3 regions of the Marinobacterium aestuarii genome follow, and region 2 is predicted to be linked to each of the others. Evidence: predicted binding sites of a transcription regulator. Region 2 holds the regulator's gene; each other region holds the start of a gene.
The links. The regulator PhoB, encoded in region 2, activates phosphate uptake and scavenging genes when phosphate is short. The targets are predictions, from matches to a motif close to TGTCATANNNNTGTCANA.
Positions count from the first base shown of each region.

Region 1: the regulator PhoB is predicted to act here: its motif matches at 2,376-2,393, upstream of phnW (2-aminoethylphosphonate--pyruvate transaminase).
Region 3: the regulator PhoB is predicted to act here: its motif matches at 2,338-2,355, upstream of phbB (acetoacetyl-CoA reductase).

Region 1 covers NZ_CP015839.1:2,449,716-2,453,864, reverse strand. Annotated here, with positions in the region: gene phnY (phosphonoacetaldehyde dehydrogenase) at 1-241, shown strand, start outside; gene A8C75_RS10790 (alkaline phosphatase family protein) at 539-1,438, shown strand; gene A8C75_RS10785 (LysR substrate-binding domain-containing protein) at 1,488-2,363, opposite strand; gene phnW (2-aminoethylphosphonate--pyruvate transaminase) at 2,497-3,645, shown strand; gene A8C75_RS10775 (ion transporter) at 3,837-4,149, opposite strand, start outside.
Region 2 covers NZ_CP015839.1:5,108,395-5,112,543, reverse strand. Annotated here, with positions in the region: gene cysZ (sulfate transporter CysZ) at 1-323, shown strand, start outside; gene phoR (phosphate regulon sensor histidine kinase PhoR) at 328-1,656, opposite strand; gene phoB (phosphate regulon transcriptional regulator PhoB) at 1,690-2,385, opposite strand; gene ubiA (4-hydroxybenzoate octaprenyltransferase) at 2,507-3,412, opposite strand; gene A8C75_RS22460 (chorismate--pyruvate lyase family protein) at 3,418-3,981, opposite strand; gene A8C75_RS22455 (DUF1415 domain-containing protein) at 4,087-4,149, shown strand, end outside.
Region 3 covers NZ_CP015839.1:1,227,518-1,231,666, reverse strand. Annotated here, with positions in the region: gene A8C75_RS05395 (DUF349 domain-containing protein) at 1-1,341, shown strand, start outside; gene phbB (acetoacetyl-CoA reductase) at 1,463-2,212, opposite strand; gene A8C75_RS05385 (16S rRNA (uracil(1498)-N(3))-methyltransferase) at 2,496-3,212, shown strand; gene A8C75_RS05380 (Fe(3+) ABC transporter substrate-binding protein) at 3,428-4,149, shown strand, end outside.

The sequences.
Region 1 (4,149 bases), 2.7 Mb from region 2:
CATTTCCAACGCCACCGCCTATGGTCTGTCGTCCGGGGTCTGCACCGACAATTTCAAGTACATCACGCGCTTCATTGATGGCCTGGAAGTCGGTAGCGTCAACGTCTGGGAAGTACCCGGCTATCGCATCGAAATGTCGCCCTTTGGCGGTATCAAGGACTCGGGGCTGGGCTACAAGGAAGGCGTGCTCGAAGCCATGAAGCACTACACCCACCTGAAAACCTACTCGCTGCCCTGGTAGGGACTGCACAAACAGGAACAGCGCATCGACATGTGCGCTCCCCGGGTTCGGTGGCATCAAGGACTCGGGGCTGGGCTACAAGGAGGGCGTGCTCGAAGCCATGAAGCACTACACCCACCTGAAAACCCAGTCACTGCCCTGGTCGCCGGCTATTGGGGCTCGTCCCCCCAATGATGGTTCCGCATCCCAGCCCTGTTTTAGCCTGCCAGAGACGCAATCGGCTGGCACAGGGTTAACAACGCCATTTGAGCGGCCTGGCGCCGCTCTTTTTTTAGTCACACTCGAGTAAAAAATCCCATGAAAAAGCGCCTACTGACGGCGATTTGCATAGCGCTAAGCTCTACAACCGTCTGGGCTGACAAGCAGCCCAAAGTCCTTCTCATCGGTCTTGATGGCGTCCAGTATGAGCAGCTGCTTGAAGCCAGCACACCCAACCTCGACACCCTTGATATTCAACTGGGCTTCACCGGGGGTATCCAGGGCACAAACACCGAGCAGGCCACTTACTCTGGCCCGAGCTGGTCCACTATTCTGACCGGCACCTGGGCGAACAAGCATGGCGTCTACAACAATAGTGACCGCATCGCGAACCCCAACATCCCGTCGTTATTCAAGGTTCTTTCAGACCAGCAACTGTCCGTCGCCACCCTGGTGAACTGGGCCAACCCCATTAGAGATTACTTCACCTACGACCTCCCGTTGATGGACTTCGCGTATTACTCCGATACCAAGCACGAGACACTCGACCATTACAGAATACAGGACGAAAAACTATCCCATATGTTTGGACGGGTGCTTGAACGCCATAGCCCGGATTTTACTTTCGTACATCTGGATCACGTCGATGATATCGGTCACGAACTGGGCTTGGGCGCTGAATATAGCCAGGGCATCGAAGCACTCGATGCCTATATCGGCACTATGACCCAAGCCCTCAGTCAGAGGATCAATGAAGACTGGCTGATCATAGTGACGACCGATCATGGCCGCAGTCCGAAGGATGGCGGCAAGTCACATGGCGAACAAAGCCGCCAGGAGCGCAGCATCTGGATCGCAGCCAATCGGCCGCTAAGGAAAACCGGAGACTCCTCGTCCACTGAGGCATCACTGGCAGATATAGCCCCGACGGTCTACGACTTCCTGGGTGTCGATACCGCAAGCCTCGACCTTGACGGCCGATCCCTGCTGCTGAAATAAGGCTCGTTCGCCTCCCGAGGAGACAGCCCCTGGCTGTCTCCTCGGGTTACTACACCTGGCCGCCGTCTTGGGCCTCAAGCAACTCGAAAAAGGCCCGCACCGCCGGCATGGGGTAAGCTTCCTTCAGGCAGACAAAATACTCAGTGACATTGAGCACCGCATCACGAATGCCCAGCGGGTGCAGGCGATTGTCATTACCGATTTCACTGGCCGCAATCACGCCTATCCCCAGCCCCGCAGCCACGGCTTCGCGCACACCTTCACGACTGCCGATCTCGAGCACTTCGCCTGGGCGTATTTCATGGCGCCGCATCGCCTGCTCGAAGATGGCTCGGGTACTGGAGCCCTGTTCACGCAGAATCATGCGCTGTCCCTCCAGCTCACTGAAATAGATCGTGCTGCGCCGCGCCCATTCATGGCCCTTGGGCACCAGCATGACAAAGCTGTCCTTGCGATAGGGCAGCGCATGCAGGCGATGGTCATCGATATACTCCGGCATCACGCCAATATCGGCGCGCAGCTCGTACAGGTCCTGCAGCACCTTTTCGCTGTTGCCAAACTTAACCGCCATTTCAATGCCGGGATAACGGCGATAGAACTCTCCCAGCAAGGGCACCACCAGAAAGGGACTGTCGGCAATCACACTGAGCTGCCCGCTGATCAGCCCCTGGGCACGTGACAGCAACTGCTCGGCCTCGGCTTCCAGATAGGACTGGCGCCGGGTTATTTCCAGCAGTGCCCGTCCCAGCCCGGTGAGCACCACGCCGCGCCCATGACGCTTGAACAGCTTGATGCCATAGCGCTCCTCCAGGGATTTCACATGGTCGGAAAGCGTTGGCTGGGTCACATGCAGGGACTCAGCAGCCTTGGTATAGCTGCCCTGGCTCGCCACCGCATGGAAGGCCCTGAGCTGCGCATGATTCATCGAAATTACCTATGTCTTGAATTTGTATTATCGATTTGTCCAACATCTTAAAACTTATTACAAATAACCCTGTAGCGCAAAACCTATTTCACCGGCCTGTTGCCGCTGATCCCGACATTCAAAAGGGTTACCCATGAAACCGATCGAACTACCCACAACACCCTACCTGCTGCTGACACCCGGCCCCCTGACCACCAGCACCGGTGTGAAAAGCAAGATGATGGCCGACGCCTGTACCTGGGATGATGATTACAACACGGTGGTGCAGCAGGTCCGCAGCCGTCTGGTACAGCTGGCCACCTCCAACCCGGATTACACCGCCGTGCTGATGCAGGGCAGCGGCACCGCCAGTGTCGAGTCCGTCATCGGTTCCGTGATCCCCAAGCAGGGCAAACTGGTGGTGGTGGCCAATGGCGTTTATGGCCGGCGCATCTCGGAAATTGCCCGCTACCTGCAGATCCCGCACCGCATGATCGATCCGGGCGAAACCTCTGGCCCGGACCTCGAAACCCTTGAACAGGTGCTGGCGTGCGATACCGAGATCACCCATGTAGCTGTGGTGCACTGCGAAACCACCACCGGCATGCTGAATCCGATTGAGGAGATCGGCAAGCTCACCAAGGCGGCGGGCAAGCTCTTTATCGTGGATGCCATGAGCAGCTTTGGCGGTATCGAAATGGACATGGAGCAATTGCAGATCGACTTTTTGATCAGCAGCGCCAACAAGTGCATTCAGGGCGTACCGGGATTCGGCTTTGTGATCGCCAGGCGCAACTGCATGGAGAACATCGCCGGCCAGGCCCGCTCCCTCAGTCTCGATCTGTATGCGCAATGGAAATGCATGGAGGACCACAACGGCAAGTGGCGCTTTACCTCACCCACCCATGTGGTGCGGGCCTTTGCCCAGGCACTGAATGAACTTGATGCCGAGGGTGGCATTGCGGTTCGCGCCGAGCGTTATCGCCGCAATCACCAACTACTGGTAGATGGCATGCGCAGCCTGGGCTTCAAAACGCTGCTGGCGGACGCGCAGATGTCGACGATTATCACCTCGTTCTATAACCCCGAGGACCCCGAGTATCGCTTTGACCGCTTCTACAACCTGCTCAAGCAACGTGGCTTTGTCATCTATCCGGGCAAGGTATCCGATGCCGAGTGCTTTCGCATCGGCAATATCGGTGATGTCTGGCCGGCCGATATTGAGCGCCTGATCGAAGCCATTGGCGAATCCTGCTACTGGACCGATGCTGAGGATACTCTGGGCGTACTGGCCAGCGCCTGATCGACGACTACGGGCGAGTCCTGCTACTGGGCCGATGCTGAGGATACTCTGGGCGCACTGGCCCGCGCCTGATCGACGACTACAGACAGGGCCTGTGACTGCAGCGATGCCGTTGCAGTTACGCACGGATAACCGCAGTGCATTGGGCAGCGCCTGAAAAAGACCCGGGGCTGTATAGCCCCGCTACCCGATTACTCGCGTTTTTGCAGCAGCGCTTCCATGCGTGACAGTTGTTCGCGCATGGCCTGCACATCGCTACGCAGGCCATGCAGCTCCGCCGCCTCGCCCTCACCGCTTTCAAGCTCCATCTGCACGCTTTCCTTTTGCATCACATCCAGCACTATGCCGATCATCATGTTCAGGAACACAAAGGAGTTGAGGAAGATAAAGGTGATGAAGTAGATCCAGCTGTAGGGGAAATGCTCCATGGTGGGATAAAGCACCGCCGTGGCCCAGCTTTCGAAGGTGGCCACCTGGAACAGCGTCAGCATGGCCAGAGCAATA
Region 2 (4,149 bases):
TGCTGCTGGTATTGACCTTTGTACCGGTGGTGGGGCTGGTGTCGCCGCTGCTGTGGTTCCTGTTCGGTGCCTGGATGATGTCGATCCAGTACTGCGATTATCCCATGGACAACAACAAGGTCAGCTTTGGGCAGATGAAGCTGTTGCTAAAAGAGAAGCGCCTGACATCGATCGGCTTTGGTGGTCTGGTGCAGCTGGGCATGATGGTGCCGCTGCTGAACCTGATCCTGATGCCGGCGGCGGTGGTGGGCGCCACTCTGTACTGGGTAGAGGAGCATGCGCCTGTGGTGGAAGGCGAGTCGCCGGAGTTGCGCCTGCGTTAAGCCTTTAGTGCGACCCGGCGGTTTCGGTCTGGCGATCGGCGGCGTCGACCAGCATCTCGGGGGGGAAATGGCAGCTGAAGGTGCTGCCCTTGCCGGGCCGGCTGTCGATGCTGAGGTGGGCGCCGTGGCGCACCAGCACATGTTTGACTATGGCCAGGCCAAGGCCGGTGCCGCCGCTGGAGGAGGAGCGGCTTTCATCGACGCGGTAAAAGCGTTCGGTCAGACGCGGTATATGGATGGAGTCGATACCGATGCCATCGTCGCTGACTGAGAAGTGCCCGCCGCTGGCATCTGTCCACCAGCGCAGGGCTATCCTGCCCCTGGCCGGTGTGTAGCGCACGGCATTGAACACCAGATTCGAGAAAGCGCTGTGCAGCTCCAGTTCCTGGCCGGCAAGATCGAAATCGCTGTCCAGCTGCAGACTGATGGCATGGTCTTTTTGCTGGGTTTGCGTCAGCACCTGCGCATCCTGATGAATTTGCTCCAGCATGGGCCTGAGCTGAATCTGGTGTTCATCGGCGATATGGTTGCTGGACTCCAGCCGTGACAGCAGCAGCAGATCATTGACCAGACTCTCCATGCGTATTGCCTGGGTCTGCATCTGCCCCATGGCACGGGCCAGCGGGCGCGGCAGGTCCTGATCCATAAAGGTTTCGACGTAGCCGCGAATGACCGTCAGCGGTGTGCGCAGCTCGTGGGAGGCGTTGGCGACAAAGTCCTGCCGGGTCTGTTCCAAACGCCGCAGCCGGGTGATGTCGCGGGCCACCAGCAGCCGGTCGCCTTCGCCGAAGCTGGTGATCTGGTATTGCAGGTGCAGGTCGCTATTGACCGGGCTTGGGAGTTCCAGTGGCTCGGCATACTGGCCCTTGCGGAAATAGCGGATAAAGCGCGGATCACGCAGCAGGTTAATCACCGGTTTGCCGCGATCCGAAGACGCCTTGAGGCCCAGCAGCTTGTCCGCCGAACGGTTCCACCACTCCAGATTATTGTTGCGATCGACAATGACGATGCCGTCCTGCAGGGCGGCGGACGACTGCTGGAAACGCCGGATAATGGCCTGCAGACTTTGCTCGCGGCCGCGGTCGGTCTTTTGGGTGCGGGCCAGCTCGTCCAGCAGCTCACCCCAGTAACCGGTGGCCTCGGGTGGCGCTGTACCATCGTTGCGCTGAAGCCAGGTCTGCAGTTTCTGAAACTGACGGATCTGGTAGCTGCCCCAGCCCAGCAGACCGGCAGTGGCACCCCAGGCGGGGAGGCCAAACAGCAGACCGGCACTGGCTCCGGCCAGAGCGCTCAGGCACAGGCTGACGAACATTGCGTGCTGCGTGTTCTGCATACTCGTCTGGGCCCCAGGTTGTCAGATGGCGAATTATGCCACCTGGGAAGAGAAACGGTAACCAGTGCCGCGAACGGTTTGCACCAGGTAGTCGTGACGCTCGGTGAGTGCCTTTCTCAGGCGGCGGATATGCACATCGACGGTACGTTCCTCGACATAGACATTGCCGCCCCAGACCATGTCCAGCAGCTGGCTGCGGGAATAGGCGCGATCCTGATGCGTCATGAAAAACTGCAGCAGGCGAAACTCGGTCGGCCCCAGTTCAATGGGCTTGTCGTCGGAGGTGACGCGGTGCGAGATGGGATCCAGCATCAGGCCATCCACGCTGACCGGTTCCTCGACGCCCTTGGGCGTGGTGCGGCGCAAGACCGTTTTCAGCCGTGCCACCAGCTCGCGTGGCGAGAAGGGCTTGGTGATGTAGTCATCCACGCCGGCCTCAAGCCCCTTCACCTTGCTGTCCTCTTCGCCCTTGGCGGTCAGCATGATGATGGGGATTTCTGCGGTGAGTGCATCCTTGCGCAACCTGCGGGCAAATTCGATGCCGGTCATGCCGGGCATCATCCAATCCAGCAACACCAGGTCCGGTGGGCTGTCCACGACCAGTTCGTGGGCATCGCGGGCGTTATCAGCTTCCAGGCACTCGTAGCCGGCCATTTCCAGCGCCACCGCGATCATTTCACGTATCGGCGCTTCATCGTCGACAATCAGTACACGTTTTGCTGCAGACATGGGTCCTGCCTCTGTACGTAGCAATTAAGACGACATCATTACAAACGTAAATTATGACAGAGATGTGACGAAGGCCGTAATCAGCGCCTATTGGTTGGTTTTTCAAGCTAAAAGTCGCCAATCAGGCACCTGTGCCCAGTCCGTAGTCCGCTGCCAGGCCGATAAAGATCACCAGACCTGCATAGTGGTTGTTGAGAAAGGCGCGAAAGCAGGCATCGCGCATCCGTGTGCGGGCGAGCCAGGCCTGGTAGACGAAAAATCCGGCAGCGGCGACAAGACCGCCGTAGTACCAGGCACCGAGGCCAAGGTTTTGCCCCACCAGTACCAGGCACAGCAGTGACAGCCCCTGCAGCAGGCCAATGATCAGCCGGTCCGCATCGCCGAACAGAATGGCGGTGGACTTGACGCCAATCTTGAGGTCGTCGTCGCGATCCACCATGGCGTAGTAGGTATCGTAGGCCACGGTCCACAATAGATTGGCCAGAAACAGCAGCCAGGCATTGGGCATCAGTTCGGCTTCCAGCGCGGTAAAGGCCATGGGGATGGCCCAGGAGAAGGCGGCGCCGAGCACGACTTGGGGCAGGTGGGTGTAACGCTTCATGAAGGGGTAGCAAAACGCCAGCAGCAGGCCGCCGAATGACATCAGCACAGTGGTGTAGTTGGTATAGAGCACCAGTATGAACGCCAGTATCATCAGCACGGCGAACAGGTACAGTGCCTCGCGGCTGCTGACCCGGCCTGAGGGTATCGGGCGCGCTTGGGTGCGTTTCACATGGCCGTCGACCTTGCGGTCGGCGAAGTCATTGATAACACAGCCACCGGCGCGGGTCAGCACCACACCTGCGGCAAAGATCAGCAGTATGTCGAGTGGCGGCACGCCGTCGGCGGCTATCCACAGGGCCCAGAAGGTCGGCCACAACAACAGGTAGATGCCAATTGGCTTGTTGACCCGAGACAGCTGGATATAGGCGTCCAGGCGATCACGCAGATGCTCGAACAGACTTTGGCTAGCGGGTGGCTGATGCATGGGCGTTATCCGTTGTGGCTCCGATAGCGGGGATATTCGACGTGCCGGAGCGCGGGCAGGAACACCTCGCACACCAGCAGGGGCTTGTTGGCGAGCCGGAACACCGAACGACGGGCCCAGAGCGGGTCGCTGCCGTGCAGGCGCAGCTGGCCGATCTGCAGTGGCTCGCGCTGCATCGACAGGTCGCTGAACAGCAGTGTCCCCAGGGAGCGGCTGCCCACGCCCCTGAGCTGACGCTGGGGCCCAGACAGGGTATCGATGGGAAACACCGAGCGGGCATAGACCCAGGGCTCACCCTGGCCCAGTAGCTGCACCTCGCGGATCAGCGCCTGGCGCCTTGGTGGCATGCCCAGAGCGCGAGCTTCGGAGCGGGTCGGACGGGCATAGCCCAGACGCACCAGCCGGACACTGAACTGGCCGTGGCTGGCCCGTGTCAGCCGCTTTGTCAGGCTGCCGCGATCCTGCAGCCAGTTGCGCCAGGGCTGCGGTGCGGCCAGCCGGGACGGTCGCCTGAAGGCGCGCCAGCGGGCCGGGAAATGGTTGCGAGTCAGGGCTTGAGCGGGTGTCACGGCAGGCTCCAGGCCAGGAAAGGGGCCTATCTTAGCACTCAGGTTGCTGGGCTCAAGCGGGCGCGGGCATACATCTTCGTGCCCAGGCTGTGGTAGCATCGCGCGATGAACGAAAAGACGACAGAATTGAGTGCCGAACAGGTACGTGCGCTGACCGAGCGCTGGGTT
Region 3 (4,149 bases), 3.9 Mb from region 2:
GAAGCCCTGATCGACAGCGAACTTGAGGTCACCGAACTGGCCGAAGCCATCCGCCGCCTGCAACAGCAATGGAAACTGCTCGATAGCACAGACCCTTTCCACGCCCAGGCGATTTGGCGCCGATTCAAGAAGGCTTCGGACCTGGCCTATGCGCCCTGCGAAGCCTACTTCCAGGCACAGGGCGAGCGCCGGCGCCAGAACCTGGTGCAGCGCGGCGTGATCTGCGATCAGCTGGAAAGCTACATCGCCAGCATCGACTGGGAACAGGCCGACTGGAGCGCTATCGATACCATCAGCCGCGCCGCCAAGGACGAATGGAAACATTATTCCCCGGTCGACCGCGGCCCCGGCAAGCAGGCACAGGAGCGCTTCAATCAACTGCTGCAACAACTCGATGCCCCGCTGCACGATCACTATCACAGCTGCCTGGAGTTCAAGCGTGAGCTGGTCGAACAGGTCGAGGCACTGTGCGACGCCGAAGACCCGCAACAGGCCGCTCAGCAGGCCAAGCAATTGCAGCAGCAATGGAAGGATGCGGGCAAAACCTTCCGCAGCCAGGAACAGCGACTGTGGAAGCATTTTCGCGCCCACTGCGACACCCTGTTTTCGCGTCTGGGTGACAGCCAGCAGCGCGATCGCAAGCTGCGTGTCGAACAGCGCGAAATAGCAGAACAAATTTGCCATCAACTGGAGCAGCTACTGGAAACGCCGTGCAGTCGTGCGCAGCTCGAACAACTGCTGCCAGAAAGCATCGCCCACTTCAGCGAGCTGGAGGAAGACTTCAGCCTGCCCTACCTGCGCCGTTTTGACGATGCCCGCCAGCAGCTCGAGCGCCAGCGCGCCGATCTGGCGCAGCTGCAGGATACCAGCGCCTATACAGCGCTGCGCCTGCGCATAGAGCTGTGTGATGAGCTTGAGGACCAAGTATTGGCGCAGGACTCAGACCCCGCTGTATTGGATCAGCTGCAGGCACGTTGGGAAACCCAGGACAACTGCTGCACTGACTATGTCGAGCTGATCGAACAGCGCTTTGCACTGGCCCGACAGGTGCACCAGGAACCCGAGCTACTGCCAGAGCTCACCGAGGCCGCCGGTCTGCGCCTGCGCCAGCTGTGCATTCAGCTGGAGATAGCACTGGGACTCTCGTCGCCCGAGGATGACCAGGCGCTGCGACTGGAATACCAGATGCAGCGCCTGCAGCAGGCACTGGAACAGCAGAGCGAAGCTGTCACCACAGCGGACCTGCAGCGGCTGGAATACGAGTGGCGCTGCGTGCCCATGGCACGGCGCCACCCGGATCTGGTACAGCGCTTTTACAACCCGCTGGAAGGGCTGCTGTAAGACCGCCAACCACAGGCGCTCAGACATAAAACAGCAAGGCACAAAAAATCCCGCGAGCAGCGGGATTTTTTTATTTGAGCCCAAAACACTGGCCGAAACCAGCACTCGGGCGCGTCCTGTATCAGGACATGTGCAAGCCGCCGTTCATCGACAGATCAGCACCGGTGATATAACCGGACTGCTCATCAGCGACAAAGGCCACCAGACGGCCGATCTCTTCCGGCGTACCGAAACGACCCACAGGGATAGTCGCGGTAATCTTGTCCTGAACATCCTGTGCAATGGCTGCCACCATGGCAGTCTTGATATAACCCGGCGACACAGTGTTAACCGTGACACCCTTGCGCGCCACTTCCTGCGCCAGCGCCTTGGTGAAGCCATGGATGCCGGCCTTCGCAGCCGAGTAGTTGCACTGACCGAACTGGCCTTTCTGGGCATTTACCGAGGAAATGTTGATAACTCGGCCCCAGCCCTTGTCCAGCATGCCGTTGATCACGACACGGGTCATGTGGAACATGGAGTCCAGGTTGGCGGACATGACTTCGTCCCACTGCTCCCAGGACATTTTCTTGAACTGGCCGTCACGGGTAATACCCGCATTGTTAACCAGCACATCAATGGTACCGCCGGTCTGCTTCTCCACGTTAGCAATACACTGCACGCAGGATTCAGCGTTGGTCACGTCACCGTAGGCGATCATGATTTCATAGCCGGCCTTGCGCTGTTCTTCCTGCCACGCCTGCGCTTTTTCGTGCTTGCCGCCGCTGTTGTAGCCTGCAACGACCGTAAAGCCCTGATCAACCAAAGAACGACAAATAGGCGTACCCAGACCACCGGTACCGCCGGTAACAAATGCTATTTTCTTGCTCATATACGCATCCCCATAGTGTCAATTTCCCTTTTTATAAGGCGACTTATAATTTTAGTGTCTATCGCTTAGCTCGTCCCTAAGTCAGACGACAATAATACCAACCCAGTGGCCAAATCAACTTCATTTGCTACAGGCGGATGACAATACCCGTAAAAATTTACGGATATATGACAAAAAGCAAAGTTCGCAGCCAAACCTGCACCCGGCCAGGTCTCCGACGGCCAAGCGCGCTTCTGATACAATGCGCACCCCAAGCTCCTTAAGCCCGATACTTTCTAACGCCATGAACCTGATTCTGCTGTTTGACGACGACTTTATCGCGCCTGCCAGAGTGCGCCTGAGCGACCGGCGTTACGCCCACATCCGCGCGGTGCAGCAACCCGAGGCAGGACAGACACTGAAAGTGGGGCTGCTCAACGGCGCTATCGGACGCGCCCAGGTACTGCGCGTCGATGACCAGAGCATTGAGCTGGAAACCTGTCTTGATCAGATGCCGCCGACAGCGCTGCCGCTGACACTGATCCTGGCGCTGCCAAGGCCCAAGATGCTCAAACGCACCCTGCAAACCATCGCCACCATGGGTGTTAAAAAACTCTGCCTGATCAATTCCTACCGGGTCGACAAGAGCTACTGGTCCAGCCCCTTGCTCGCCGACGCTGCCATCCGGGAGCAGCTGCTGCTGGGGCTGGAGCAGGCCGGCGACACCCAGGTACCCGACGTCTCGCTGCACAAGCGCTTCAAACCCTTTGTAGAGGACGAACTGCCTGCCATCGCTACCGATACCCGCGCACTGGTAGCTCATCCTTACGAGGCGTCTGAGTGCCCACCCGCCGAACAGACACTCACGACGCTGGCCATAGGGCCGGAGGGCGGATTTATCCGCTATGAGGTGGAAAAGCTGCAACAGGCAGGACTTGCCCCCATCCATGTCGGCCAGCGCATTCTGCGCGTTGAAACCGCCGTGCCGGTATTGCTGGCCCGGCTGTTTCCGCCGCTTTGATACACAGCGGCTTAGGGGCATGCCAGTGCATGCGCTCGCGCCGACTTTCGCTCGCGCCGGTTCCTGGTCCCGGCTTTTGTTGGCACAGCTGCGTGGCTAGACCCGGCCCCTCCAAGTGAGAATAATACTCATCCCCCTTGACAGGCCCTGGAATATTATTAAGAATTGTTCGCATTATCTTTTACACAAATTCTCCGGACAAAGTGAGTTCCCGCATGAAAAGCTCCCGCACACTCCTTGCCGCCGCTACGCTGACATTGGCCAGCACGGCGTCTATCGCCCAGGCCGCCAACGAAGTCAATATTTACTCCTACCGCCAGGCATTCCTGATTCAGCCTCTGCTGGAAGAGTTCAGCAAGGAAACCGGCATCCAGGTCAATCTGGTTACCGCTGGCAAGGGCTTGCTGGAGCGCCTGGAGCATGAAGGTCGCAACTCCCCGGCAGACATCCTGCTGACCGCAGAAGTCGGCCCGCTGTACGATGCCACTGAGAAGGGGCTGCTCAGCGCCGTAGAAAGCGACGCCCTGAACGCAGGCATCCCGCAGCACTACCGTGACCCCGAAGGCCGCTGGTTTGGTCTGACGGCCCGTTCACGCATCATTTATGCCTCCAAGGATCGTGTGCAGGAAGGTGAAATCAAGACCTACGAAGACCTGGCTGACCCGAAATGGAAAGGCCGTATCTGTACCCGCAGTGGCAAGCACACCTACAACCTGTCCCTGATCGCCTCCGTAATTGCACACCACGACGAAGCCTACGCCGAGCAGTGGCTTGAAGGCCTCAAGGCCAACCTGGCACGCAAGCCCCAGGGTAACGACCGCTCCCAGGTCAAGGCCGTGAAGGAAGGCGTCTGTGATCTGGCGCTGGGCAACTCCTACTACTTCGGCAAGATGCTGACCAACGAAGACCAGCCGGAACAGAAAGAATGGGCTCAGTC